DNA from 2 places in the Maridesulfovibrio ferrireducens genome. Region 1 is predicted to be linked to the other one. Evidence: predicted binding sites of a transcription regulator. Region 1 holds the regulator's gene; the other holds the start of a gene.
The links. The regulator sigma-54, encoded in region 1, starts transcription at its own class of promoters, with help from an activator protein. The targets are predictions, from matches to a motif close to CTGGCACGGNNNNTGCTT.
Positions count from the first base shown of each region.

Region 1 (15,348 bases):
GAGACATGTCATGGTCCGTCGTCAGAGCATAATCGCGTCTGCCGTGAGGCTCCCAAAGGCACTGTTCCGGCTGATTTGAAACTCCTTGGCGGTAAGGGCAAGTTTACCGTGCAGCAGAATACTGATGCCTGTGCGCCTTGTCATGCCCAGATGATTCCTCTGACTGGCGCATTTATGCCCGGCGATAAATTTTACGATCACTTTGATCTTGTGACATTAGAAGATCCGGATTCTTATCCTGACGGACGCGATCTCGGTGAGAATTACACGCACACCACTTGGAGCCTCAGCCCTTGCGTAAAATCAGGTGAGCTGGGTTGTATCCACTGCCACACTTCCAGTGGAAGATTTCGCCAGAAGAGTGCTCCGAATACTGCCTGTTCCCCTTGCCATAAGGACAAAGTCAGTGAGCCAGAAAAGCATACCATGCACAAAGGTACTAACAAATCTCCGACTTGTATTTCCTGCCATATGCATAAGACGACTTTTGCCCGCATGGACCGTAGTGATCACTCCATGCTGCCACCTACTCCGGCAGCGACAATTGCTTTTGGTTCGCCCAATGCGTGTAATGGCTGTCACATGGATAAGGATGCCGTCTGGGCTGATAAGAAAGTGCGCGAATGGCGACAGAGAGACTATCAGGCCCCTGTTATGTACCGGAGCGGGCTGGTGGATTCCGCCCGTAAAGGGGATTGGTCGCGTCTTGGAGAAATTAACGATTACATCATGGCGCAAGACCATGATCCGATATTTACCACATCCCTTATCCGGCTTCTTCGTGGTTGCAATGTTTCGGAAAAAGAGAAGCCTCTTTTCACTGCTTTAAATGATGCTTCACCGTTAGTCCGTTCGGCTGCAGCTGAAGCCTTAGGGCCGCCTTCCTCTCCCGAGGCCGTACAGGCATTGGTAAAGGCAACTGGCGATCCGTACCGGTTGGTTCGCATACGCGCTGCCGCCGCTCTTTCCGGCTTACCCATGAATATTACCAAAGGGCAATTTAAGGATAATCTTGATCGGGCTACACAGGAATATATGGCATCCTTGACTGCACGACCAGATCTTTGGACTTCTCTCTATAATCTGGGGAACTATCATTTACATCGGCGTGAATTTGTTCAAGCAAGTGAGGCCTTTGACAAGGCTCACGGTCTTGCCCCTCGAGCTGTTCCACCGTTGGTTAATAACGCAATGGCTCTTGCCGGCAAAGGTGATACCAAAAGTGCTCGTGATCGACTGAGAGAAGCACTGCAACTTTCGCCTGATAATCCCGCGATACTTTTTAATCTAGGTCTTATTGAAGGGGAACTGGGCGACATAAAAGCTGCTGAGAAACACCTTCGAGCGAGCTTGAAGGTTGATCCCAAGCTTGCTCAGGCAGCCTATAATCTGTCTTTGCTCACAGGCAAACAAAAGCCGCTAGAGTCAATGGATTTCGCAGAGCGTGCATACGTACTGGAGGTTAATCCTCGATATGGATTTAATCTTGCTTTTGCTCAAAATCGGGCAGGCAAGAGAACTTCGGCAAAGGCAACGCTTCGAACGATCATTGAGAAATGGCCGGGTTATGCAGATGCCTATCTCTTCATCTTGGATTTGACAGACAATAAAGATGAAAAAATGAAAATTAGGTCCCGCATCTCGTCCGCTCTCAAATCGCGGAATTTTTCCGCACGTGATAGGGCGCTCCTGAAACAGGCTCTCGCTGGCAACGGATAGTTGCGTTCAATTGACTAATAAAAATGGATTTTATCCCAAAAGATAAGGGCTTAGGTTTTAACACCTAAGCCCTTATAAAACTGGCGGAGAGGGTGGGATTAGAATGCACTCTTTTTGTTTGTGAGCAACGGTTATTTAAGAAGTTTAACTTAGTGTTGAAAATAGACGTTTCCATTTGGTTTCCAGTATTAAGTTCAACGGGAGTATGTCTCATCAGGTGGTAAACGCGAGCTACAGACATTTTTATGAAAGGTGTATATGAAGATATGCATTTATTGGAAGGTTATTGCAATCTTGCTGCTTTTTAGAAAATGAAGAAGTATAACAAGGCGTTCTTTCGGACGAAAACTACGCTTCATTTTTCTTGTTTAATAAATGGATTGTCGAAATGGTTATTAAATTCGTAGAACTAATTCAATCAGACTTCGAAGATTATTCAACAATATCAGTTTTCGAACATCAGGCTCAGTTTGTATTCCCTATAGCGAAAGTTCTTTCCAGATTTTCTGGTAGAAACGCAGAAAAACATGTGTATATTGCCGGTGCTAAATGCGACGGTGAGGCGGCAGGCATAATTATTGTTACAAATTATTATGAAACCGCTGAATTAAAATCCAAAAAATTGAATGTGTGTTGGGTTGATACTTTGGCAACAGATAGGAAATATCAAAAACAGGGTATTGGAAGTAAATTGCTTGAGCATGCAATTTCTGCTTTATGTGGCAAGTTTGATTGCATGTGCTTGACCGTAAATGTCCGAAATGAAGCCGCTAAATCTATGTATATTAAATGTGGATTTGAAGATGTTGGTGAGTTGTATTTGGGCGGCCTAAGTGGACCTCAGAATATTTTAAGATATAATTTATCAGGTAGCTGACAAGGCTAATTCTGCGGACGCAGAGGTTTTAATATTGATTTTTCCCCAAAAGATAAGGGCTTAGGTTTTAACACCTAAGCCCTTATAAAACTGGCGGAGAGGGTGGGATTCGAACCCACGTAGGGTTTGACCCCTAACTCGATTTCGAGTCGAGCGCGTTACGGCCGGACTTCGCTACCTCTCCGCATATATATAGTGGCTGAAAAAGGACTTCCAGCCTTGGGGAAGTGGTAGTCATATCCATTCTTGATGTGAGACGCAAGGGAATTTCGTTAAAAAAATGGTGATTTTATTTTCTTTTTTGCAGGAAAAAACTTTGCAGCATAGTACGGCATTCGTCAGCGCGTACGCCGCCTAATACCCAGAATTTATGGTTGGTAAATGTCAGGTCTGTGCCTTCCATATTTGAGACAACGGCTCCGGCTTTGGGGTCCGGCGCTCCGAAAATAATCCCTGCCACGCGGGCATGAATTATTGCTCCGAGGCACATTATACATGGCTCGAGAGTTACGGCTAATATCGTCCCTTGAGGCAATCGGTAATTATTCAGATTGTTGCAGGCGGAACGTAAACATTTAATTTCTGCGTGGGCGGAGGGATCGTGGTCGCTGACCGGACTGTTACTTCCGGTTCCTAAAATTTCGCCGTCCTGTGAAAAAAGGGCCGCACCTATGGGAACTTCCCCTTTGTTGCGTGCTAGATATCCCTGCCGCATTGCGACATCCATCATGTCGCGCCAAGTCTGGCCTTGCGGAGGAGTGACGGGCGGTTTGCCGCGAATAATTATTTCATCAGGATTGTTCATAATAAAATTGGAGGAAGAATTTTAGTTCTCCCTCCATTTTTTAGAATATAATTTTTTAAACAGACTTAAGGTAATTCACGCCGCCTTCAAGCAGAGCAAGTCCTAGAGTGGGTACGTTGCCTCTTGTCCACGTCGGATGATTGGTGGGGTGGTTAAATGCTTCAGGATGCGGCATGAGGCCTAATATGCGTCCTGACGGGTCTGTTAGTCCTGCTATGCCTAGAGGCGATCCGTTAGGGTTGGCAGGGTATTCAAGAGTGACATCGTTAGTCTCTTCATCGATATATTGGAGCGCGATGAGATTATTTTCTACTAATTGTTCCAAAAGAGCATCATCGTTCGGAATTATTTTTCCTTCACCGTGACGAACTGGCAAATGTAGTGTTTTTATATTTTTTGTGAATATGCAGGGGGATTCCGGATTAGCTTTGAGATGTACCCAGCGAGCTTCGAACCGTGCGGAATCATTGTAACTAAGTGATACTTGGCGAGTGAAATAATCACCGCCGACAGCAGGAAGAAGCCCCAATTTTACTAAAAGTTGGAACCCGTTACAGATGCCGAGAATAATTCCGCCATCTTCAAAGAATTTTTTAATTTGATCTACAAGCGGGGTGCCGTCAGCAGTGTGTGCATGCTTCCAGCGAAGGGCTGCGGCCTGTGCAGCTCCGAGGTCGTCTCCATCAAGGAAACCACCGGGAAATATAAGATAATTATATCCTTCAAGGCTTGTTTTGCCTGCGGCAAGATCAGAAAAATATGTGATATCAACTTCGTCAGCTCCAGCTTTTTTTGCTGCATATGCTGATTCCTGTTCACAATTGGTTCCGTATCCGGTAATGACCAATACTTTAACGCGGGCCATATATTTTCTCCCTCCTAGGTTGACAATCGAAATATTCAGAGACTAGTTTGTCCGTGTTTTGAAGAGAGGAACATAATTGCGGCTCAGCTTTCCGTCAACAGCCTATATTCCTCAGGACGTACCGCTAACACAAAAAAATGATGTCGGATACGCCTGAATGCAGGATGTTTACTGGGTTGGTATCGTTTTGTGTTTTTTTTAATTACGACTTTATTCGTTGTGCATTTTGTTTTATGTAACAGCGAGATTTTAAATAAATAATCCATCATGGATGGGAGCATCATGAAAACCAAGTTTATATTCATTACCGGGGGCGTTTTGTCCTCGCTCGGCAAAGGTCTGGCTGCGGCCTCAATCGGCGCACTTCTTAAAGCCCGAGGGCTTACTGCGACAATCCAAAAGCTTGATCCTTATATCAATGTCGACCCCGGAACCATGAATCCCTTCCAGCATGGCGAAGTATATGTGACGGATGACGGCGCTGAAACAGATCTCGATCTCGGACATTACGAACGTTATCTTGATGTTTCGCTTAATCAGAACAATAATTTCACTTGTGGTCGTATTTATCATTCCGTTATCACCAAAGAACGACGCGGTGATTACCTTGGTGCTACTGTTCAGGTTATTCCTCATGTTACTGATGAGATTAAACAGGCTGTACTTGGTGTTGCTAAAGGTGAAGACGTTGCACTTATCGAAATAGGTGGAACTGTTGGTGATATCGAAAGCCTTCCTTTCCTTGAAGCTATTCGTCAGCTCCGCTCTGAACTTGGCAGTGAGAATGTTCTATATATTCATTTGACTCTTGTTCCTTATTTAAAAGCCGCAGGTGAAGTGAAAACCAAGCCTACACAGCACAGCGTAAAAGAACTTCGCAGCATTGGTATCCATCCAGATATCATTCTTTGCCGCAGTGAAGTTGAGCTAGAAGAAAGTATTAAACGTAAAATCGCTCTTTTCTGTGACGTTGATCGCGACGCTGTTTTTACATCCGTTGATGTCGAATCTATCTACGAAGTTCCATTGAAATTTTATCAGGAAGGACTTGATCAAAAGATAGCCATCCTTCTCAAGCTGCCTGCTAAGAATTGCGATTTACAGCCATGGAAAGATCTTAACTATAAGCTTAAGAATCCAAAAAGTGAGACAACTATTGGTATTGTCGGTAAGTATGTTGATCTTAAAGAGGCATACAAAAGCTTGCATGAAGCATTGATTCATGGCGGAGTTGCAAATGATGTTGCTGTAAAACTTCGTTATGTTAACTCTGAAGAAATTACTCCTAAGAATGTTAAAGCAAAGCTCAAGGGTCTTGACGGAATTTTGGTTCCCGGTGGGTTTGGTTCTCGTGGAGTTGAAGGTAAAATTACCGCAATTCAGTATGCTCGTGAAAACAAAATTCCTTTCTTTGGAATCTGTTTAGGTATGCAGTGTGCTGTTATTGAATATGCCAGAAATGTTCTTGGTCTTGCTAAAGCTAATTCTGAAGAATTTGACAAAGACGGTCCTGATTCGGTTATTTATCTTATTAAAGAATGGTATGACTATCGTACCAAGAAGACCGAATGCCGTTGTGAGGACAGTGATAAAGGCGGAACTATGCGTCTTGGAGCTTATCCTTGTAAGATAGTTGAAGGAACAAAAGCGATGGATGCGTATGGTAAACCTGAGATTCAGGAACGTCACCGTCATCGTTATGAGTTCAACAAAGAAGGTTACGCAGCTAATTTTGCAGAAGGCGGTCTTATTTTTAGTGGCCTTTCTCCTGACGAAACACTTGTTGAAATTGTTGAAATTCCAGAACATCCATGGTTTGTAGGTTGTCAGTTCCATCCGGAATTTAAATCTACTCCTATGAATGCTCATCCTCTGTTCAGAGATTTCATCAAAGCGGCTCGTGATAATAAATAAGTTGATTTTAGGGAGCTGAATTATTTTGACCCCTGATGAATTATATACAAAAAGTGTGCAGGGCCCGTTTATATTAGCGGGGCCCTGTGCCCTTGAAAGTTTTGAAGTAGCAATGACCGCGGCTAAAGTTCTGGCAGAAATAGCTTCACGTCTTGATGTGACGGTTATTTTTAAAAGTTCTTTTGACAAAGCTAACAGAACCTCTGTGGAATCTTTTAGAGGGCCGGGACTTGACGAAGGTGTAAAGTGGCTTGCCCGCATCAAAGAAGAAACAGGTTTGCCTATTGTTACCGATATCCATTCACCTGAGCAGGCCGAGCCTGTTGCCGCTGTCGTTGATGTTTTGCAGATTCCCGCATTTTTGTGCAGACAGACAGATCTTCTTGTCGCTGCAGGAAAAACGGGACGCATTGTCAATGTCAAAAAAGGGCAGTTTGTGGCTCCGCAGGATATGGCTCATGTGGTCGGAAAAATTCGTTCCACAGGAAATAATCGTATATGGCTGACAGAGCGCGGTTCAAGTTTCGGCTATCATAATCTTGTTGTTGATATGCGCTCGCTTTCAATTATGAAAGATCTCGGCTGTCCTGTTATTTTTGATGCCACGCATTCTGTTCAGCTCCCAAGCGGGCTTGGCGGAAAATCCGGTGGACAGCGGGAATTTGTTCCTGTTCTGTCTCGGTGTGCTGTTGCCGGAGGAGCTTCCGGGGTTTTCATGGAAGTTCATCCAGACCCTGATTTGGCTCTTTGTGACGGTCCAAACAGCTGGCCGCTCGATCAAACGGAAGATCTGATTAAAGATTTACTTGCCGGATGGAGTATTAAATATGCGTGTTGAGAAGTTGGCAGCAAAAATTAAGCTTCTTATTCTGGATGTTGACGGAGTCCTTACTGATGGAGGTCTTTATTATGACCATCAGGGAAATGTGACTAAGCGTTTTAATGTTCAGGATGGGCTCGGGATCAAATTTGCGCAGCAGGCTGGACTTCAACTTGCTGTTATAACCGGACTTAATCATGGTGCTGTGGAGAGTCGCATAACGGAACTCGGAATCACTGATTATTTTCCCGGTCAACGTGAAAAACTTCCTTTTTATGAAAAGCTGATAAAAGAAAAAGGACTCAAGCCAGAAGAAGTCGCCTACATTGGAGACGACTGGATTGATGCTCCTGTTATGCTGAAAGTCGGCTTGCCTATGGCCGTTTGTAATGCTCAACCTGAAGTTATCGGAATTTCTAAGTGGGTTTCAAGAAAGCCCGGTGGACACGGAGCGGTAAGAGAAGCTATTTCATTTCTGCTGGATAGTCAGGGACTCCTTGAAGATATTTGGCTCGAGTGGGCCGAATAAATGAAGCGGAGCAGCTTTGTTTTAATGCTTCTTACTGTGCTTTTTGCCGGATTTGTTACCGGTACTTTGCTTGGAAGTAAGTTTGCTCCTTATCCGCACATGGCGCGCGGTTTGGTCGACAGCCCTCCATTTGGAAGCGACAGTGATTCTGATGTGTCTGCCGAAGAAATTGAATTGATACAGGGGACGGGCGGCGATATTGAATGGATTCTTCGCGCCGGAAGTGCTGATTATGATCAGGAAAACGGAATGGTTAAGGTTGATAAACCTAAAGTTACTTATTATTTAGGCAGAGACCGAAAAGAAGTTTTTGTCCGGGCACTTTATGGTGAAGTCAGTCAGCAGGGTAAGGGTCTTAAATTATGGGATCATGTTGAAGGTCATTATGATGACATGAGGCTTCAATCGGATTCGCTGGACTTTAAGCCGAAAGATAATCTTATTTTTCTTGAAGGAAATGTCAAAGTTCAAAGTCCCTCTATTTATATTAGTTCTCAAAGGGTTAAAGTCGATTTGAAAACCAGAGAGATAATGATTGAAGATGGATTGGAAGCCCTGATAGCACCTGGCATGGTGGTAATGCCACAATAGAAGCGAGTATACATTTGAGTAGCATATTTGATAAAAAATTCTTGTTCCGCAGTTTCTCTCCTACTGCATCCTCTGCCTCTGCATATACTGCTTCGGCACTTATTTGTGCGGTTTTTATCCTTTCTTTTTTTGCAATAAGTTCTGTTGCGCATGCTTATGACAGAACAGAGCTCAAAATTTCTAAATCCATAGCTAATATTAGAGAAAAAGCGGATTTGAAATCTTCTGTTGTTTGGGTGTTATCTCCAGCGGAAAGTTTTCTTGTTGATAAAGGGGAAAAAGGATGGTTTGCAGTTTATCCGGCTTCTTCAGATTTATCCGGTTTGCCGATAGGCTATATTTCTAAAAAAATAGTAATTCCTGCTGCTCAGAACAGTCCTGTAGTGGATTGGGGCGATGTTCGATATGTGGGAAAAGAGCTTAACTATCATATTGAGCGGTCTTCAAAATCCGCTGTCGCCGGTAAATTAGCTGAAGGTGATAAAATCAAAGTCGGTTTTTTACGAGGTGGATGGTACGCAATTTTCAAGGCTGATAAGCCTGTTGCCTCAGAAGAAGATGCTTTGGGTTTTGTTAAAAAGGGTTTGGTTGATATTAAACTGGATGATGCCAGAATTAGATATGCGGTACGAAAAATCAGTGTAATTCAGAAGCCGGTAACGACCTCTAAGGCTGTCGGTGTGCTGAATCCCGGACATAGAGCTCAGGTGGGTAAAGAGAAGGGTGGAATGTATGCTCTTTATCGTATAGACACTCTTGTTAAAAAAGATACTCCGGTCTGGGGTTATGCTTGGGGCCCTTTCCTTGCCGCTTATCCAAAGAATCTGGAAAAGAAAAAAATGGCGGGAATCGATACCCGTAAAGCTGAGCTTGAAGCTGAAAAGAAAAAGAAGAAAGTAGAACTACAGAAACGTACAACAGCTCTTGCTTCTATGGATAAGGCGATGGACGAAGTCTTGAATGCTCCCATTGTGACTGAAACCATGTTTGCTTCGGCTGTACTTAATGTCCGCTCCGAGCCTAATGCGAAGTCTCTTATCGTCGACAAACTGGAAGTCGGGCAGGCTGTACTTGTCGGGCCGGAAGAAGGTAAATGGTTTCCTGTCTTTAAGGCTGGAGCAACAGCCGAAAGTGACAGTCTCCTTGTTGGATATGTTTATAAGGCGTATTTAAATGCTGAGCCTCCGGTCGAAGTAAAGAAAGATAGACCTGCTAAGAAAAGAATTCCCGGCGGACCGGATGAAGTGCCTATTAAAATCACTTCTAAAAAAATGACTTTCAGTGAAAACAAGAATCGAATCACTTTTTCCGGCAATGTAAAAGTCGTAAGGCTTGATGTTACACTGACATCGGATACGCTGACAGCTTTTTTAAAGGCCGGTGGCGATTCTCTTAAAGACACTCAAGATAAAATTAAAGAAATTGTGGCAAAGGGCAGGGTCAAGGTGAATATGAATAACCGTAAAGGATCATGTGAAAAACTGACCTTTGTTGTGGTTGATTCGATTATTTTGATGGAAGGTAATGCAAAGCTTCAAGACGGTCCGAATCTTGTTCAAGGTAATTTGATCAAGTTCTATCTGAAAGATAACCGTTCTGAAGTTGTCGGCGGGGATAAGCCTGTTGAAGCAATCTTCTTTACTCCTAAAAATGTTGCTCCATAGTTTTTTATTAACTAATTTTATAGGATTTATATGTCTTCGATAATCGCTAACAAGCTGGTTAAGAGCTACGGGCAGAAAGAAGTTGTCCGTGGCATAAGCTTAAATGTTAAGGAAGGTGAAGTTGTCGGTTTGCTTGGTCCTAACGGAGCAGGTAAAACCACCACTTTCTATATGCTTGTGGGAGTCGTTAAACCTACTTCCGGCGATGTTTATCTTAATAAAAACCAGATTACCAGTTGGCCTCTGCATGAAAGGGCCAGACATGGAATCAGTTATCTTCCGCAGGAAAGTTCTATATTTAAGAAACTTTCGGTTCGTAAAAATTTGGAAATAATTATCGAGCATACCGGTCTTTCCGGGAAAGATATTCCCATGAGAGCTAACGAACTTTTAGATCAGCTCGGAATTTTACGTCTGGCAGAACAGAAAGCGCTTTACCTTTCAGGCGGTGAACGTCGCAGGCTGGAAATAGCCAGAGCTCTTATTAATGATCCTAAGTTTATTCTGCTTGATGAGCCGTTTGCAGGGATTGATCCTATTGCCGTTATTGAAATTCAGGATATTATTTCTTCTTTGAAAGACATGGGACTCGGTATTCTTATTTCTGATCATAATGTACGTGAAACATTAAGTATATGTGATCGCGCCTACTTGGTATATGAAGGCCGCGTAATTCTAAACGGTGCGCCGGAAAGTATTGTAAAAAATACTAAGGCACGCAGGTTGTATCTTGGAGATAGTTTCAGTCTCTGATTTGTTGTTTTTTCATCTTTTTATTTACCTGTCTTTTTTTCTTTTTTCAGTACCAGTCCCTCTTTTTCATATCTTATTTTTATTATACAAACTCTCCTTTTTCAGTAAATTTACCATTGCCGATTTACAGTAAGGCTGAACATTGGTACACTTTTTTCATGTGAATAATTTTAGGTTAAAAGATCCTGAAATTACGGGCAAATCTGTACTAATTCTTGCATGAGCTTTCTTAGTGTGGCATACTTTAATCAAGTTCAAGGAAGATTAAAATATTTTTTTTGAAAATAGTTACAGGTTAATTTTATTCGATTAGAAAAATGTAAAAGATACTGCTTAAGCATATCATAGGGTGGCAGGAAAATATGGGACTGGAACTTAGACAACAATTAAAGCTTTCTCAGCAGCTGGTGATGACTCCTCAGTTGCAGCAGGCAATTAAGTTGTTGCAACTTTCCCGATTAGAACTGCTTGATACTGTTCAGCAGGAGTTACTTGAAAATCCTATACTTGAAGAAGCTGAAGCTTTGGAGCGTACAGACAGCCCTGACGCGGAATCCGGCACAGCGACTTTAGAAGATGCGGCTATTTCCCGCGAAGCTGATTGGGATAATTATCTGGGAGAATTTTCGAGTACTTCCAAGCAGGCCGGGACAAGAGAGTCAGAGTCTCTTGAAGAAGGAATGTCTTTCGAAGCGAGGATGACTAAGGCCACCACTTTAGAAGGCCATTTAGCATGGCAGATGTGTCTCTCGAATTTTACAGATAAGGAAGTCGCCATCGGTGAGTGCATAATAGGTAATCTTAGCAATGGTGGATTCTTACGGATTGAGTTGGATGAAATTTGTGAAACCTGTTATGCTGAATTCGAAGATGTTGAACGAGTGCTCTCTCGGATTCAGAGATTCGATCCAGTAGGGGTTGCAGCACGTACCCCTCAGGAATGTTTGCTTATTCAATTAGAGGTTTTACGCCTTGATGATGATCCGATTCTTGTTTCGCTGGTTCGGGATCATTTAGAGGATCTTGAGAAGAATCGTTATAAGCCTCTTGCGAGAAAGTTTAAGCTTAGTATGGAAGACCTCAAGAGCTATCTTGATCTGATGCAGACTCTTGATCCGCTTCCGGGGGCAAGTTTTTCGGGTGGGGATTCTTTCTATGTCAGTCCTGATGCTTATGTATATGAATATGACGGAGATTTTGTTATAGTCCTTAATGAGGACGGTCTCCCTAAGTTACAGATGAATTCATTTTATGTAGAGACTCTGGCTTCGACTAAGGGAGAAGATAAAGAATATTTCCAGGAGAAGATGCGCTCTGCACAGTGGCTTATGAAGAGCCTTTATCAGAGACAACGTACACTTTATAAAGTTCTGGACTCAATTGTAAGGTTTCAGAGAGGGTTCTTTCAAAGTGGAGTATCCAAGCTTAAACCGCTTATTCTTAAAGAGGTGGCTGAAGATATTGAAATGCATGAATCCACTGTAAGTCGAATTACGACAAGTAAGTATGTTTCGACGCCGCATGGGATTTATGAACTTAAATTTTTCTTTAATAGTGCTCTCGGACTTGATGATGGTTCGCAGGTCGGGTCCGAATCGGTTAAGGCGCTGATTAAGAAACTAATCAGCGAAGAAAATAGTAAAAAACCTCTGAGTGATGAAAAAATTGCCGAGATGCTCAAGGATGAACTTGAGGTCAACATCGCCAGAAGGACTGTAGCAAAATACAGGACTGCAATGGGAATTCGTTCCTCTTCTAAGAGGAAGCAGGTATTCTAGCAGTTCGGTAGAAAAGCATATTCACCCTTTACTCAAGGAGTATCCATATGAATGTTGCATTTACTTTTAAGAACTTTGACCCCTCCGACCACCTGAAGGAATATGCTAACACCAGATTTGCAAAGCTTGATAAGTTTATAACAAATCCGGACAATACTGAAATGCAGGTCATTTTATCAGTTGATAAGATTAGACATGTTGCTGAAGTCCTTTTCAGTTCCGATAATATTCATATCTCAGCATATGAAGCATCGGAAGATATGTATTCAACTGTTGATTTGGTTCTAGCTAAGCTTGAAGTTCAGCTCAGACGCATGCGCGATAAGATGAGAAGCCACAGGCGTAAGGACGTTGCTCCGGCTCGTATGGACGTAATCAGCTTCACAACCGAAGAAGAAGATAATTCTGAACCGACTATTGTTGAAACTGATCAGTTTGTACCAAAGCCTATGGCGGTTGACGAAGCCGCAATGCAGTTGCAGACTCTCGACAATGAGTTCCTTGTCTTTAGAAATGCTGATACTGAAGCTATAAATGTTATTTACCGTCGCAAGAATGGCGACTTTGGGTTGATTGATCCAGGATACTAACTGATGATAATAAATGATAATTTGGATAAGGATCTTGTGATTTATGAACTCGAAAGCTCTGATAAGAGCGGAGTTCTGAGAGAAATGGTGACAGCGCTTAAGGCCACAGGGCTTGAGCTAGATGTCGAGAGTGCTCTCCAAGTCCTTATGTCTCGTGAAAAATTAGGAACAACCGGTATAGGGGATGGCATTGCCATCCCCCACGGTAAATTGGATTGTCTTGAAAATATTGCAGTGGTTGTTGGTAGAAGTGGGGCAGGAGTTAATTTTGAAGCTCTTGACGCTAAGCCGTGCCAGATATTTTTTATGGTTCTGGCTCCTGAGCAGGGAGCTGGAAGCCACTTAAAAGTCCTTGCCCAAATATCCAGACAGCTTAAGGATAACAATTTTAGAGATGCGTTCATAAATGCGCAGAACCCACAAGACTTGTTGACTCTACTTAATATCACTTAATCGAGGGCATCACGGAGGTCTTTTAGGTGGAAAGTGCAGACTCGTTTCCGGTTATTGTTGTCAGCGGCCTTTCCGGAGCCGGAAAATCAACAGTTTTGAAGGTTTTTGAGGACTTACGTTTTTTTTGCGTTGACGGGCTTCCTGCAAGCATGCTGGCAAGGCTCGTTGAACTTTTTAAAGGTAAGGACGAAAATTATCGAGGCCTGGTTCTCGGGATGGACCTACGGCAACAGGACTTCGTTGATGATTGGCAGTCCACTTGTACAAAACTCGGATCGAGCGGAGTCTGCCCCAGTCTAATCTTTTTGGAAGCCAGACTCCCTGAATTGGTCAGACGTTATGCTACCACACGCAGGCCTCACCCTCTTGAATCCAAAAAATTAGGTCTTGAGCAGGCTTTGGAAGAAGAGAAAATTATTCTCGAACCTCTTCGTATGGCCGCAGATCTTGTAATTGATACTACGACTTACTCAATTCATGATCTCAGGCGCAGAATTCAGGAAAAGTGGTCGGAGTTGACTGAAGGAGCATCTGGACTCCGGGTTAATGTTATTTCTTTTGGTTTTAAACATGACGTTCCGACAGAAGCGGATATGGTCATGGATTTAAGATTTTTACCTAATCCCTATTTTGATGAAAAATTGCGTCTGTTCTCAGGAAGAGATAAAGCTATTTCGGATTATGTTTTAGGTTCGGAGCCCGGTTCGGTTTTTATTGAGAAATATTTGGATTTCCTTCAATATATTCTTCCTCTTTATGAGGAGGAAGGAAGATACCGATTAACAATAGCCGTCGGGTGTACCGGCGGTAGACACAGGTCTGTTGCCGTTGCAGAACGAATATTTGCTACTCTTAAGAATAGTGGGTATTCTGCCAATCTTGAACATAAGCATATAAATTTAAAGTAAGGCCGTATTTTTTGCGGTTACTCATATCGGGAATATAAATGGATACAGAAGCAAGCAAGGTCGGGATAGTGATTGTGACACATGGGCACTTCGGTCAGGCGCTTATTGATGCGGCTGAACTGATCGTTGGACCTCAGGACAATGTGTTGTCCCTTTGTGTGGATGGTACCAAAGGGATAGATGCTGCTGTTGAATCCTTAAAAAAAAATATTTCCGAAGTTAAAAGCGGAGCGGGTGTTTTAATCCTTACAGACATGTTTGGAGGAACTCCGACAAATTTGAGTCTTTCCCTTCTTCAGACAAATGATATTGAAGTTGTAACCGGAGTCAGCCTTCCTATGCTTTTAAAAGCTCTTCAGAAGCGTAATGACTCCCTACAGAATATGGCCGCAGAGGTCAGTAGAGCCGGTACGAAAGGTATTGTTATCGCTGGTGAAATGCTTCGAAAACGAACTTCAAAAGGTTAATTTATGTTTTGGGTGCGAATTGATAATAGATTGGTTCATGGCCAGATAATTGAAACTTGGCTGCCTTATACTCATGCCAAACGAATTATTGTTGTAGATGACGCTGTGGCGGGTGACGATTTACAGCAACAAATAATGTCTCTTGCAATTCCTCATTCCGTCAGTTGTTCTTTTTCTTCCATTGATGATTTACCTAATTCCGTGATGACCGTTGGATATGATTCAACTGGTGGGAATACCATAATTCTTTTTTCTTCCTGTGAAGATTTACGGCGGGCATTAGAAAAAGGGTTTAAATTTAACACGGTTAATATTGGTAATATACATTACGGCCCCGGTAAAAAACAAATATCACCCAGTGTCGCGCTCAGTTCTGATGATGAATCCTGTCTGCACTTTTTTAAAGGACAAGGGATTGAACTGGATTTCAGATGTGTTCCCAATGATCCTGTGCAGGTGAGGTTTTCATGAACTTGTTGCAAGGCTTAGCTTTACCTTTCCCCGCGTGGGCAGCGCTGATAGGTTTTTTTTTGCAGTTTTTTCTCTGTTCAGATTTTCAATAAATGCGGGATTACTTGAACGACCTTTGGTTGCCGGCGCTCTTTGGGGAGTGGT
Region 1 is NZ_FNGA01000002.1:3,993-19,340, reverse strand. It holds gene BLT41_RS04860 (HEAT repeat domain-containing protein) at 1-1,719, shown strand, start outside; gene BLT41_RS04855 (GNAT family N-acetyltransferase) at 2,108-2,596, shown strand; tRNA gene BLT41_RS04850 (tRNA-Ser) at 2,688-2,780, opposite strand; gene BLT41_RS04845 (nucleoside deaminase) at 2,886-3,401, opposite strand; gene BLT41_RS04840 (phosphoribosylformylglycinamidine synthase subunit PurQ) at 3,457-4,266, opposite strand; gene BLT41_RS04835 (CTP synthase) at 4,549-6,180, shown strand; gene kdsA (3-deoxy-8-phosphooctulonate synthase) at 6,206-7,018, shown strand; gene BLT41_RS04825 (KdsC family phosphatase) at 7,008-7,529, shown strand; gene lptC (LPS export ABC transporter periplasmic protein LptC) at 7,530-8,120, shown strand; gene BLT41_RS04815 (LptA/OstA family protein) at 8,135-9,784, shown strand; gene lptB (LPS export ABC transporter ATP-binding protein) at 9,815-10,537, shown strand; gene rpoN (RNA polymerase factor sigma-54) at 10,900-12,315, shown strand; gene hpf (ribosome hibernation-promoting factor, HPF/YfiA family) at 12,363-12,905, shown strand; gene BLT41_RS04795 (PTS sugar transporter subunit IIA) at 12,909-13,358, shown strand; gene rapZ (RNase adapter RapZ) at 13,385-14,266, shown strand; gene BLT41_RS04785 (PTS sugar transporter subunit IIA) at 14,305-14,733, shown strand; gene BLT41_RS04780 (PTS sugar transporter subunit IIB) at 14,737-15,204, shown strand; gene BLT41_RS04775 (PTS sugar transporter subunit IIC) at 15,239-15,348, shown strand, end outside.

Region 2 (15,348 bases), on a different contig from region 1:
GTTATTCTCTGCCGCACCGTCATTGATCTCAAAGTTGAACTTTACTTCACCGTTAAAGTTTTCATTAGGTGAGAAAGTCCATGTGCCGTCTGCGTTTTCGGTAATTGTTCCGTCCGCACCGACAGGAGCTAAATTCTGAACAGTGAGCAGGGCGTTATCAGTGTCGACATCGTCCGCATTGGCAAGCAGCATCTCTTTAGTGATGATGATATCGGTATCTTCATTTGTGGAGACAGCAACCGGATCGCTGGTCGGCGCATGGTTTACTGCTCCGGCCTGACCCTCGTCAGTGCCGCCAGTGCCGACGCCTTCGCTTTCTTCTGCTTCTCTATTGGCATTAAAGGCTGCATCGGCTGTGTCGAAAGAGTCTTCCGGTGTATCTCTTCTGGCGAAATCCATTTCGTCACGTGGGGTTTCTTCCTGTCCTTGGAGAGACTCTTGGCTGTCGAAGAGTTGTCCTTGCATATCAGCATATTCACCAGCTCCACTTCCACTGGTTCCGGTATTGGCTGCAGTCTCTATTTCGTTAGAGTCTTGAGAAAAAGCGAAAAGATATACGTTGCCGGGTATTTCTTCTCCATCTTCGAGCACAAAAGCAGGCACCAGCTCTTCTTTAGCAAGCGGTAGGTATCCTTCAAGGATGATGACTCCATTATCTTCAGATGAGATAACGAGGTCGCCACCGTTCCCAGTAAATGTTGCGTCTGAATAATTGAATCCAAAATTGAAGGCAGTGGTTTCGTCAACTTTGTATATTACAGACTCGCCTTTGCCAGGAAGATTTATTGTTTTATGGATAATATTTTCAGGATTCATATTTTTCTCATTTTTTTGCTGATATTGTCCGAAGCTCTTGTGGTATTCTGTAAGGTAGCTGCGAACTAAAATTTTTATATTTCAATTACTATGTGTTCGTAATTATGTATAAAAAAAAGACAATGGGTGTTTTTTTCTATCCTTCACACAGCATGTTTTGCGCGAGTGAAAGCGAAACACTTTTATTGTTGAATAGATTGCTCGCATGCACAGAAGCATCTCGGCAATTTTCTTTTCGGCTTTATTATGGATTTGAGCAGGATTATTGAGCACAGCATAATGCCAGAATTGCAGCGTAATTCATTCATAAAGACCCCTTTTTTAAATTCCCCTTACCCAAATAATTATAATGATAGTAATGTTGAGTCAATATCAATTGTGTTATTTTTTTAAGGATTTAAAGAAGATTGTCTTTAAAATGTTGATAATATATTTTGAACTATTTTAAACTTAATTATTTTAGGCAGTTAACTTTTCCATGGCAGCCTTAATGATATGGTCGTGTGTAACAATCATACCCGGCTCATATTTATCCGTCAGCCCCCATATGTCAGGTTCGATTTCTTCAAGAACCCCGTAGCAACACAGATATTTATTAGCGTGATAAATTCTACATTCCAGTTTAGTTTGGTGCGTCCTGCCTGGATTATTCAAATATTTAGCCGCTTTTTCAGTAAGATAAAGGTGGTTAACGATATGTTCTGTTATTTCCAAAATGTTAGCTGAACCGCCAAGCGATTCAAGTACTCTCAACACTGGAGTCATTAAGTCATAAAATTTGGGAGTATTTATCATAAATCACCTGAGTTATTATTTGGATAAATACAAATACAGTATTTTAAAAATATTTCAAGCGTAAAATGAATTTTGTCCTAAAAATGTGATGACAGTCCAGAACTATAGGATTCGTGTCCATGAGGGGTATAAATGTAGGTTTTTTGAAAAAAAACGCCCCCCTTGCCGTAAAGCCAGGGGGGAGAAGGGGGGCGTGGTGCTGCCGTAAATAGGGTATAAATTACGCAGCCAGAGCTGTCAGTACAACTTCCTTTTTGTCACTGAATGTCAGTGAAAAATCTTTACCGTGTTTAGTCAGAAAGTCTTTTTCGGCAACAAACGGAACTTCATTTATTTCAATCTGTACGTCTTCATCTTCATCAGCTTCATCAATGCCCAGACCGAGCACTATTTTAGCGTGTCAGCCTCCGCCTAGTTTGTATTCGCGCAGTCTCACACAGCTGTCGTCATCTTCATCTTCAAGCATGGCCTGAAGCTTTACTAGCATTTCGTCCGGTACGGTAACGGTAAACATATTTATCTCTCTATTATGGTTATTGTTAGACCATGACGGGCTGCAGCCCGTGCTTGGCAAATCTTTCCAGAACTATGTCCAGTTCTTCCGGCGTGTATTGTGATACCTGCGGAAGAGGTTTGCTAAGTGCTACATATTTGCTTTGTCCAAAGGCATGACACGGCATAATTTCAATTTCGTTTCGGTCGAATTCCTTTAAAAAGTCTGCCATGGCAGCGATATTTTCATCCGAATCGTTCATATTCGGCATCAGTGGCATACGTAGATGTACTTCTTTGCCGGAACTCAGAGCTGCGTGAAGATTGCGCAGGATTAATACATTATCCTGCCCGGTTAATTTCCGGTGCTGTTCCGGGTCCATGTGTTTACAGTCAAACAAAAACAGATCTGCAAGTTCGATGGTTTTGTCGAAACGTTCTGCCGGGCAGAATCCGCAAGTATCCACAGTTACATGGAAACCCTCGTCATGCACGGCTTGCACCATCTCCAGAAAGAATTCTCCACCGGAAGTAGGTTCGCCGCCGCCGAAAGTTACACCGCCGCCGGAGTTCTCATAGAACAGGGAATCCTTGCGTACGGTATTCATCACTTCGTCTACAGACATCATTTTGCCGGACATTTCGCGGGCCTTGCCGGAACATGATTCGGTACATAGACCGCAGTGAGTACACTTTTCTATGTCGCGTCCGAATTTTCCGTCTAAAGGAATTACGGCTCCGTTGGGACAGACATCTGCACAGATGCCGCAGCCGGTACACTGTTTTTCAAAAAACATCATTTGCGGCGTTGTTTTTTGTGATTCCGGGTTACTGCACCACAGACAGGTCAGCGGGCAGCCTTTAAGAAAAATAGTGGTACGCAGTCCCGGTCCGTCATGAACGGACATGCGCTGTATGTTGTAAATCATTCCCTGATTCATCGTATCTCCGCGGGTATTTTTGGGGGTGAAATCGCACAGAGATAAGGAGGGGGTCTCTGTGCGATTTCAAATGGTCGGTTTGATCTTTAAGTTTTTATGATGCGTATTCTGTACGTTTAATGATTTCGTTCTGTACGCCGCAATCCAGTCTGGTGAAGTAGGCACTGAAACCGGCAACACGTACAACCAGATCAGAGTAATCTGTTGGATCGACCTGTGCGGCTTTGAGGGTTTCGGAACTTACGCAGTTGAACTGGATGTGTGAGCCGCCGAAATCGCAATAGGTCTTGATCAGGGAAATCAAGGTGCGGGTTCCGTTGGGGCCGTCCAGTACTGCTGGGGAGAATTTCACGTTGAAGTGGTTTGCGCCGTAGCGGACTGTGTCGATGGCTTCTGCGCCGGACTTGATGAGGGAGGTAATTCCTTCATGGTCGGTGCCTGGCATTGCGGAAACACTACCGTCGGTCAGAGCGACTCCGGCTTTACGTCCGTTAGGCAGAGCACCCATGAGTGCGCCGAAGTAGTTGTGGTATGACAAGGAATATGCATCCAGCGGAGTCCTGTAGCCGAAGCAGTCGGGGCCCTGAGCGTGGTGTATTGAGTCTACATCTCTGTAGTACTGCTGAACAAATTCCTGTACTTCCAGAACGTCGTTGCCGTGTTTTGGAGCTTCGAAGCACATTTTACGGATATCTTCACAGCCTTCAAAGTTTGATTTGATAGCGTCAAGCAACTGCTGCATGGTCAGTTGTTTTGTTTCGAAGACCAGATATCTGATAGCGAGCAAGGAGTTCGCCGCATCAATACCTGCTGTCATAATGGGGTTGACCTGAGGGTAGCGGGTGCCGCCTGCTTCTTCGCAGATACCTTTTTCAATGCAACCGTCGTACATGGCGGAGCGGAAAACGCTTGGAACAACCTGAACACGTGCCATCTGGCTCAGGTCAGAATGTTTTCTGGACATGTTGAAGAGATGATCGAGCTGTATCTTGTATGCGTTGTACACGTCATCGAAGGTTTCGAATTCAGCAGGATTTCCGCTTTCTACGCCGACTTTTTTCTTGGTGACGGGGCATTTTCCGTTGTTGAGCATCAGTTCGACAACTTTAGCTAGGCAAGGCTGATCTTCCTGAGTGATAAAGCTGCCTTTGCCGCATACGCCTGTGGAAACACAACCGTAGTTACCGCAGTTTCTGGCGTCTTCCAGAGTGATGCCTTCATCATACTGAGCGAAACGAGCCAGTGTGCGCTGAATAACTGCATTGTTGTTCAGAATCTGAGGCTGACCGGAACCGCCGCGGATACATTCTGATACTTTTTTGAGATAAGAATCTTTCATTTTAGGATGATAGAGCAGGGTCAGCGTAGGCTGAATGTTCTTCATCTGAATCTGAGTTTCAAGGAGCAGTTCTTCCAACTCGGTGCTGGCATCGTTGCCGTCTTTGTCCACGCCGCCGATGGTGATGGACTGACCAGTGTGACCGGAAAGGGTCAGTGCGTATGAGTTACCCTGATATTCTGCCAGTTCAAGGTGTTTGATCCACTGGAATTTGAGGAGAGTCAGTACCTGTTCGCGGGTAAGGTTGCCTTCGTCGATATCTTTCTTGAAGAAAGGATACATGTACTGACCATAGCGACCGGGGGAAGTTGCACAGGCCATCTGTTCGATTTCAATTGCAAGGTGGATGAACCAGAAAGACTGGATAGCTTCACGGAAGTTGCGTGCTGGGTGTTCAGGGACGCGGCGACAGATTTCAGCAATTTCCAGCAGTTCAGCTTTGGCTTTAGGATCGTTTTCTTCAACGGCGGTCTTTTCAGCCAGATCAGCATAACGGTGGGAGTGGGCAATGACTGCTTCAAAAGTGACGAGCATAGCACGGTACAGGTCATGCTTTTCTTTGTTCTGCAAGGTGGTAGGGCAGTTTTCAAAGCGGGATTTTACATCATTGATGAGCCAGCGCAGACCTTTGTTCAGCATCAGAGGGTAGTCGGCAATACCAGATCCACTGGCAACGCTGACGTTTTCATAATACATGCCGCACTTGGCAAAGTTTTTAGGATTGATGCCGTATTTATCTTTGAACATTTTGTTGTTCAGATCGATACAGGTGCGTCCTTTCCAACTTTTATATGTTTTTTCGAGTAGTTCTTTAGTTTCGCTGGGGATTTTCATCTCACCGAGAGAGGCCATTTTAGCCATCTGCATTTCTTCTTTGATCCATGCAACATTCCATTCAGGGTATGCGTATACACCGGCACGAACACCGGTCAGTGTGCCGACAATGGGGTTGCCGTCGAGGAAGATATTTTTTTTGGTAAGAACACGCTCAAAAAGTTTAGCGCGGATATAGAAAGTGGATTCACCACGGAATTCTTCATAAACTTCATTCAGAAATTGCAGACGTTCGGGGTCCATGACCTGAGGAGCGGACATCAAAAAATCTTTGAGTTCTTTAACTCGTGGTTCCGCTGTATTCCAGTCAATGCCGTAACCTTTAGGGGTAGCAGTCTGGTTTTCTGAGTTTGTTTTTGCAGAAAGTGTATTCATTTCTATCTCCTATCCTTGTTGTAAATTTTTTTCTGAAGCAGGGTGAAAGATGGAATTCGTTCGTTTGTTACTTTTCTCACTAGCACGGGGTGTGCCAGATTTAGAGATATGCGGTATTTTTCAATTAAACCCCTGTAAATATTGATTTTCTAGTTTTTTAGTGAGTTTGCAAATAGTTTAAGGAAAGAACTTTTTCGATAAAAATTTTTCATTTGATAAAAATTTCTTTTCAGTCTAGATAGCGAAAGAACAGCTTAAGGCGTCGAAAGACCCCGCCAACACTCAAATAGTCGAGGTTGTGAAATTTGTATTTCAATAAAGAAAAATTTTTTGATATCAGCCGTAAAGACGTGTTGAATCCTTCCATGACCGCTATCTGGGATGACATGGGGATTGGTGTCGCAGTGGTGAATGGTGACGGTATTTGCGAATATATGAACCCTATTCAGCGCAAAGCTGACAGTTTCAGACTCATTGATGTTGTAGGTGAACACATTACAAAGCTGTACGTGCCGTATGAGCTGGAGTGTATTCCTACCATTGAATGCTTGCGTAAGGCTGAGCCTGTTCTGAAGAAGTCTTATTTCTATAAAACCACGAATAATTTTCGCGCCAGCACTGTTTCGGATTTTTTTCCGCTGTTTGAACGCGGCAAAAAAGATGGAGTCATCGCTTTTACCATCTGGACTGGTACATCTCCTTTGGTGGAGCATAAGCCCCGTCCCGCAAAATCAGCTGCGCCCATAAAAAAAACTTATGATTATTATACATTCGACAGCCTTGTGGGCGAAGACGAAGCTTTACTCGACGTTTTAGCTGAAGCTCGTGCTGCGGCTAAGTCCCCTTCACATGTGATGATCTGGGGAGAAAGCGGAACCGGTAAGGAAGTTTTTGCTCAGGCCATTCATGCCGAGAGCGCGCGGCGTAACCAGCCACTTATTGCTGAAAATTGTGCCGCTATTCCTGAAAATCTGCTTGAAGCTATTTTATTCGGTACGGCTAAAGGTGCTTACACAGACGCTGGTGACAGGCCCGGTCTTTTTGAAGAGGCCGACGGCGGCACATTGCTTCTGGACGAACTTAATTCCATGCCGCTTGGGTTGCAGGCGAAGCTGTTGCGAGTGCTTCAGGAAAAGCGGGTGCGTCGTTTAGGTTCGCGTACTGAAATTCCTGTGGACGTGCGGGTTATCAGTATTTTGAACGAATCTCCTCTCAATGCTGTGGGACAGGGAATTTTGCGTAGTGACCTATTTTATCGTCTTGCGGTTGTGGGTATTGCTGTGCCTCCGCTTCGTCATCGTAAAAAGGATATTCCGCTATTGATGCGTACTTTTATCGAGAGTTCTGACCAGAATCAGGGCGGCAGGCCGATAGGGGTAGACCCCGAAATTTTACAGATGTTTTTTGATTACGATTGGCCGGGAAATATCCGCGAATTATTGCATGTTATTGAGGGTAGTCTGGCTTTGCTCGGGGACCGGTCTTCCATTGAACGGGGTTGTCTGCCGCTTCATTTTCGCGAAGCCTGTAAAAATGTAGATTCCGCACAGGGGCCGAAGCAGATGCAATCTTTGCAGAGGGTGGGAGAAACTTTTCTAACGGGGAAAGATTATTTTGATTACTCCGGGATTAAGAGAAACAGTGTGGTTCCGCTTAAAAATTGTATGCAGGAATATGAGGCACAATGCATCCGTAATGTGCTGGAGGTTACTGGAGGCAATGTGGCGAAAGCTGCCCGTATCCTGCAAATTACCGGAGCCGGTTTGCGTTATAAAATAAAATTGCTTGATGTAGAAATAGATTAGTACTGTTGTAATCGGTAAATTTAAAAAAATCAGGTCTGATGCGTATTTTATGCATATCAGACCTGGTTTTTTTTGATATTTTCCCAAATGGAGGGAGATTACAGCATGGAACGTAGAATGCAAACTGAACCTGCCAACACGATGATGCACATTAGCACGCGTCTGAAGGTTGCAAGGTTTATGTGTTTTACAACTGGAAATGCACAAAGAGTCCCGATTATGGTGGCAGGCACTCCGTACATGGCATATTCCAGTACATGCGGAGTATATAATCCTGCTCCGAATTGCAGGGCGCAGGTCATGGTGCCTCTGATAACGAAGAATACCCCGAGTGTTCCTAGAAATACTCGAGGTTGCCAGCCGACATACAGCCCGTATGCCCCAATGGGGGGGCCGTCGAATGATATAGCTGTTCCAAGGAGTCCAGCGCCGAATCCGGCTGCTCCGCCGCGCGACCATGATTCTTTTCGTGCTTCTTTCACTTTATATGTGTGCTGCCAATAGACGTAGTAGAGCAGCAATGCACCAACTCCCCCTTGTAATATAGCTCCTGAAACATATTGAAGGATAAACAGTCCGGCAAAAGCTCCGGGCAGAGACCCGACCAGCATGGGCCACAACGCAGACACGCGACAGTAGCGGAAATGCATACAGGCGATACAGCCGTCCATGACAACATTCAATATGCAGCTGAGCGGGATAAGCTCATGCATGGGGATGAAGATGGAAGCGATCGGTACTGCGACCATTGCTCCGCCTATGCCGCTGACGCCGGAAACAAACCCGCCGATAAGCCACGCGAAGAAAACAAAAATAGATATGGAATCAGGCATCTGACATTTTCTCCATGCTAGGCGGCTAGCGTGCTGTCAGTTTTGTTTCACAATCCTGCAACGAAGCGTAGCCCAGTTTGCGCATCAGCAGTTCGTAGCGTTCACGAACAAGATTGCGGAGTTCCTGTTGCGCTGATTTCATGTAGTCGTAGTACTCGATTATTGTAGCGGCGGAGTAAGTCTGGAGTTCACAGCCTAGATAACGGCAGAAACTTTCATGTCCATCGGGCTGAACACTTCTGGGAAATTGAGCCGCGACTTCTTTGCGCCATTCACTTTCAATTTGAACAATCTCTTTTATTTGAGGGGAGTTGCTGATGGTCGGAATTAATGATTCCATTAGGGCATATTTTTCGGTCATAAAATTACGGCCCTCTTTTTCCGCTTGTTTGAGATCATATTTGTAGGAGTTTAGAAAGGAGTTCGGCAGCACTCCGTGAGTCATTTCCCGCATGATGCGGAAAGATTCTGGGAGTTCCTGACATTGCGATGTGCCTCCGCGGTTTTTTACTGCCAGAAACATGTTCAGCTCGCGGTCGATAATTTCATTGATAAGAGTTTCGCGGTATTTATTGGTCATAATGTCCTCCCGGATTATTATGAAATATTGTGAGTGCGGTATTAGTAGTCATTGTCCGGTTTGTTCAAATGAAAAAAAGAACTTGCGGGCGCTGTGCAAAGCCGGTGCCGTTTAAGCTTTTAGTTTCATCTATAAGGTAGGAGATTTCTTTTATTTCGTATTTGTCTAATATAATTGATAAATATCATGTGTGTGTTTTTTTGTTTTTTTTGGTACCAACTACTGTGTCTGTTTCGTACAAAAAAAAAGAATCAAAAAAGAAAAATTTTTTAAGAAAAAGATACATATTTTTTAACTATACATTTGTACTTTTAGGTTCAGTTATAAAAAACTCTTTATTTTTAATGAGATATGGCAATGGTGAATAAATTCACTAACTGGCATCCTATTTGCTTTATATCGAGGCAGTAGCTGGCAAAGCTGCTTTCAACTGAAGTGCTGAAGGGTGCAGAGGTTTCGTTCACCTCTCTACAGTCAAAGAAAGGTCAGTTGCCGCATGGTGTGGTTGCTTGGAGGAGTATGACCTTTTGATGTCTCGACGTAATAAGGGATAACGCCATATGGCAGAAGGGTTGTAGAAAAGCATCATTGCTCTGAAATATAGGAGTGAGTGCTTTCTGTAAGTCTGTCCGGGAAATCCGGGGATATCTGCCTAGAATTCATTAAATAAAAGAGAAAGGTAATGTCAAAAGAACAGTTGAAATTGAATAAATCGCTTTCGCCGTCACAGGTTTGGGCACTGGCTTTGGGGTCCATTGTCGGGTGGGGATGTTTTGTGCTGCCCGGAGACATGTTTTTGCCGCAGGCCGGTATTCTCGGCACCTTGATCGGTTTTGTCGTAGGTGCAATTCTCATTTGTTTTGTGGCTGTTTGTTATAGTTATATGATTAAATACGCCCCTGTTGCCGGTGGAGCTTTTGCCTATGCCTATGTGGGGTATGGACCCACGGCTGCTTTTGTCTGTGGTTGGGCTCTTGTTCTTGGATATGTTGCCATCATTGGTATTGATGTAGCTGCATTGGCACTTATCTTTCGTTTTCTTTTCCCGGGTGTTTTTGAATTCGGATCGCTTTACTTCATCGCCGGATGGGAAGTTTATACGGGTGAGGTTCTCCTCATGACTACAGCAACCCTCCTATTCGGATGGATGAACTACCGCGGCACCAGTTTTGCCGGTAAATTTCAGGTTGTTCTCACCGTGTTGCTCACCCTCGGCATTGTAGCCTTGTTCACTGGGTCGGCTTCGCTTGAGACTGCTCAAATTGGTAATTTGTATCCGCTGTTCGCAGAACACCGCACTACATTATCCTGTGTCCTTACTATTTTTGCTATTTCCCCCTTCCTTTTTGCTGGTTTCGATACAGTCCCGCAGGCTGCCGAAGAATTTACATTTAAACCGGAGCGTGCGCGTAACATAATGATCGTCGCTATTCTCTGCGGTGTTGTTCTCTACAGTCTTGTTACTCTTGCTGTCGGTATTGCCATTCCTTATCCTGAAATGCTTGCAAAGATGGATGTCATGCGCGCCAGCGGTGGTACTGCATGGGCAACTGGTGAAGTAGCATCTATGGCCTTCGGTAAAATGGGTGCTGTCGTGCTTGCCTGCGCTGTTATGGGAGCTGTCTGTACTGGAATCAATGGTTTTTATATCGCCACTTCCCGTTTACTTCTCAGCATGGCTCGCGGTCGCATTCTGCCTGCATGGTTCGGTGATATTCATCCCGTATACCGTTCACCTTACAAAGCGATTCTGTTCACTATCGCTATTGTTTTGCTGACTCCTTTTGCCGGTCGCTCTGTGGTTGTCTGGATTGTTGATATGAGTTCCGTGGGAACAGGTATCGGTTATCTTTTCTCCTGTCTCGCAGCCCGTCGCGTTCTGCTCGGCAGTCCTGCCGTGGAAGATAGATCCATGCGCATGTTCTGTTGTATAATGGGAACAATTACCGCTTTGCTGTGTATTGGTCTGTTGCTTATTCCCGGTTCTCCAGCTTGTATCGGTGAAGCTTCCCGCTGGTGCATGGTGGCTTGGACTGGTATGGGCGTGTTCTTTTATTTCTCTAACAAGTCCGAATGGGCAAAGCTGCCTGAAGCTGAGCTTCGTGCCAACATCTTGGGCCGTACAGATATTCCCGTATTCTTTAAAACTAAAGAACCACAGGGGCTGGTCCAAACAGAAGGTGCTTCCGATTAGCATTTATGCAAATCCGGAATACTTGATCAATAATGAAACCCCGCTTCTTTTAGGAGCGGGGTTTTACTTTTTTTAATTGGAATGAAAAAAGCGCAAAAAAAAGGTCCTACGATGATTAATCGTAAGACCTTAAAATTTCTTGGTCGGGATGAGAGGATTTGAACCTCCGACCCCTTGAACCCCATTCAAGTGCGCTACCAGGCTGCGCTACATCCCGACTCGGAGAAAAATAATTATTGAATACTTTCGTATAAGTCAACGTTTTTATGAAGAAGGTTGATTAACTGTGTTATATTTTAATTAATTATAAAGTTTGAGATTAGTTGGGGGATGGAATGGTAATTTCTGTTTGAGGGGTACATTGCGAATCTTCTAAAGCAAGGCTGACAATATCGGCCGGTAATGTTTTTTTGGGTTTTACGCCAAGTTCTTTCAGAAGCTCAGTTTGCCTAATGATATTTCCTTTCCCCGAAGTCAGTTTGTTGAAAGCGTTATCGTATGCATTTTGCGCTTGATTTAAACGCTCTCCAACCTTTGTAAGATCTTCTACAAAACCGACAAATTTATTATATAGTTCAGCTCCCCGGTGGGCAATTTCCTGAGCGTTCCGGCTTTGCTGCTCCTGCCGCCACAAGTGCGCGACAGTGCGGATAACGAAGAGCAGAGTGCTTGGGCTGACGATCAGTACGTTTTTATTCCACGCGTCCTGCCATAAGGTTGCATCCTGAGTGCTGCCGAGAATGAAAGCCGATTCAATCGGTACAAACATTATCACAAAATCCAAGGATTCCAAGCCGTATAGTAACTGATAGTTTTTGCCTGATAATCCTTTGATGTGAGAGCGCATGGATTCCAGATGACGTTTAACAGCGTCCTTTCGTTTGTTGTCATCTTCAGCGTTAACGTAATCATTGTAGGCATTGAGTGATACTTTTGCATCAACTATGAGATGTCTGCTGTCGGGCAGGTGAATAACAACATCAGGTTGTGCCCGTGAACCGTCATTTCTGGTGTGGTTTTCCTGAACATCATATTCCTGTCCTTTACGCAGTCCCGACATTTCGAGGACTCGTTCTAAAATCAGTTCACCCCAGTTTCCCTGCGTTTTGGACTGTCCTTTCAGGGCTTTGGTCAAGTTATGAGCGTCCGATGACAGTTGACGGTTAAGATCCATCAATTGTTTTACCTGTTCAGACAGGGCACTTCGGTCTTTACTTTCCTGAAAATAGACTTCTTCAACTTTACCCTGAAAATCACCAAGCTTTGTTTTCAAAGGAGTTAGAAGCTGGGTTAGATTTGTCTGATTTTGTTCAGTGAATTTTTTGGATTTTTCTTCGAGAATTTCATTTGCGAGAGTTTTGAACTGGTTGGAAAGTTCTTCTTTCGCTTCGGTTAACAGAATGAGTTTTTCACTGCTTTGCTTCCGTTCATTATCAAGTTCGGTTTTAATTTTTGTAAGTCTACTTAAAAGTATTTGTCTGTCTTCAGAAAATTTGTTTCGTTCAACTCTAAGATCTTCAATAGATTTATCTGCTCTGCTGATTTGGAGCAGCTGTGCGCTGATTGTTGATCCGGTTGATCCGTTTTTTTCACGCAGATCTGCAAGATCATGGTTAAGCTCAGATATTTCGTCTTGAGCTTCAGCTAATTCCAGACTCAGTTCTGGGATACGTTTCAGCCGTTCTTCCAGTTGAGCCTGCTGGTTTTGAGCGCGGAGGTTAGCCAGTGTCATCCGGTGAGAATGAACAAGCATTGCTATGATGGTGCCGACAATTAATCCAGCTAAAAACAGAAAGGGTTCTACAGGCAAAGTATATATGTATTCGATCACAGCGTTTTTCCTTGAATATTAGTCATGTTGCTTTTCAGGGTTTAGGTCGCTGTTCTATAATTTTTGATGTGGATTAACAAGCGTGTGTAAGAAGTGGATTTTTTTGTATTGAGAATGAACGGTATAAGCTTTAAAAATTTTTGTCCGTATAATCATTTTCCGCAAACGCGTAGCCGTTTTTCCCGGTCTTTTTAATCGAGTACATGGCTTCGTCAGCTTGTTTGATGAGTTTTTCAACATCATTTTTTGCACAGGATGCAGAGCATACTGCGATTCCTACACTGGCGCCGACGGTGACTTGTTTGTCTTCGTGAACAAACGGCATTGCAATGGATTTAACTATTTTTTCAGCAATCTGTTCCATGTCGTTTTTTGAGTTCAACTCATTTAATACGATCAGAAATTCATCTCCGCCGATTCGAGCTACTGTATCAACCTTTCGTACGCAGGAAAGTAATCTCGTCGCTGTTTCTTTCAGAACCATATCACCCGCATCATGCCCCAGTGTGTCGTTGACATTTTTAAAGCCGTCGAGGTCCACGAACATTACAGCCGTCATCAATTCCTTGCGTGTCGCTATGGCAAAGGCCATTCCAACGCGGTCTTTGGCTAGTTTTAAGGTTGGCAACCCAGTCAAAACATCGTGTGTTGCCATGTGGCGTATTTGTTCTTCAGTATTTTTCTGATCAGTTACGTCCCAGTTTACCCCGGTCATTCGTAAGGGATTATTTTTTGCGTCGCGCTCAGCCTTTGCGGCGGCATGAATATATTTGATTCCTCCGTCGGAAGTAATGATTCGGAACTCGGTATCGAAAGTACCCTTTCCTTCGACGGCAGCCTTAAGTTTGGCTTCGGCTTCTTCTGCGTCCTCGGTGTGAAGAGCGCTGCTCCATGTTTCATAACTTGGGTTGATGTCCGTTGGAACATCATACAGCTCATACATTCGCTCATTCCATGTTAGCGTATTTGTTGTGACATCCCATTCCCATATACCTATCTTTCCGGCTTTTGCAGCCAGAGTAAGGCGGGCAGATGCGTGTTGAAGATTTCTTGTTGTTTTTTCATGATTTTGAATTTCGAATTTCAGTGTTTTTTGAGTGGAATAAGTTCTCCACGCCTCTGATGATGTTTTTTGAAATAGATGAACAATGAATGAAATTAAAATTGTTAAGATAGAGCCAACCAATAGTGCGATTGCTGGGTGAAGATTGTTGTGGTGATCAAAGAAAAATTGAGTAGGGCGGCATGAGATTGTTACTTTGTGTCCCATAACAATGGTCGATGTGGTTGCATCGAAGGGGGTAGCCTGCAACATGTCCCACCCTTTTTGACTGTAAACAGTAGTACCGTCTATATCGACGCATATTTTGAAATCACTAAGGTCATTGGGTGTATCGTCTGTTAGGAAAACGTGATTTAACCACGGTTTGATTCGAAAAACGACCGAGAGGAATCCATCGAAATTTTGTTTAATATAAATAGGAAAATAGATGATAAAACCTTTGCCGCCTTGTACTAAATCAAGAGATTTAGACATTGTAGGCGTTCTCGCGTTTTTAGCTTGTTCAAGTGCAGTTCTCCGATTTTTTTCAAAACCTAGATCTATGCCCACAGCCTTCTCGTTTCCTGCTAAAGGAACGATCCATTTTACATGCAGGGTTTTGTCGACCCATCCAATAGCCTGAAAGCCCGGCCAATCGTTAATATAATGTCCTGCATCATTAATAAAACTGGCTTCAGGTGTTCCCCCGCTGAATTCCCATCGATTAACAATGCGTTGCAAAGCAGGAACTCGGGAACGAATATCAGCTTGAATATTTGCCGAAAGTTTTTCGGTATATTGCATAACCATATTATGCTGATTAGATAAATCTTCCTCTCTGAGTGTCCACCAGAAAACAAGAACTAGAGAAAAAAGGAGTACGCCGATAAGTATGGGCAGCCATAGGGTATTGATTCGCGGTTCGGTGGCGTGTGTATTGTCTATTTCTGTATCCATAACTTATTATGTTTAACCTGTTTAAAAGGTAATATCTTGCAAAAAACGGGCTCGCATCATCACTTGTTGATGTATGAACAACTTTTTTATCCTTTTATATTTAATCATAACTTTCGATGTGGGTCTAGACTTGTCTATATATTGAGCCGTTGCTTTTAGTTTAGGTAATTAATGCCGCTTCGAAGACTCAGTTAGACATGTCAGAAGATGTTTGCGGTGAAATATTTGAGTTTTTAAATTTTAATTAACCGTAAAGATAAATCCGTATTTTTGATTAAAATATAATGATAGCAGGGTGTTCTCATTTGATGTGAGACACCCTTTTTTTACGCTTAAATCTCGCTTTATTTTTCTTAACTTTTCTTAACAAAATGTGGGGCATATATTGCTGAACTCTTGTTCATGGAAAAGTATGGAGCTTTTTTCCCGTACTTCATCTTCAAACATGAGCAAGGAGGACGGACATGAGTATTTCTGGTGTTGGTAGCTATATGAATTCGAGTATGTCGCCCGA
Region 2 is NZ_FNGA01000004.1:132-15,479, forward strand. It holds partial or broken gene BLT41_RS12575 (cadherin-like domain-containing protein) at 1-816, opposite strand, end outside; gene BLT41_RS12580 (winged helix-turn-helix domain-containing protein) at 1,276-1,611, opposite strand; gene BLT41_RS17690 (hypothetical protein) at 1,832-1,999, opposite strand; gene BLT41_RS12595 (glycyl-radical enzyme activating protein) at 2,151-3,044, opposite strand; gene BLT41_RS12600 (glycyl radical protein) at 3,139-5,592, opposite strand; gene BLT41_RS12605 (sigma-54 interaction domain-containing protein) at 5,898-7,397, shown strand; gene BLT41_RS12610 (sulfite exporter TauE/SafE family protein) at 7,496-8,230, opposite strand; gene BLT41_RS12615 (DUF4125 family protein) at 8,256-8,810, opposite strand; gene BLT41_RS12620 (APC family permease) at 9,493-11,004, shown strand; tRNA gene BLT41_RS12625 (tRNA-Pro) at 11,145-11,221, opposite strand; gene BLT41_RS12630 (DNA recombination protein RmuC) at 11,324-12,835, opposite strand; gene BLT41_RS12635 (sensor domain-containing diguanylate cyclase) at 12,966-14,834, opposite strand; gene BLT41_RS12640 (CREC-EF hand family protein) at 15,299-15,348, shown strand, end outside.
Region 2: BLT41_RS12600 (glycyl radical protein) is a predicted target of sigma-54. The motif match lies at 5,673-5,690, and genes of this name have one in related genera.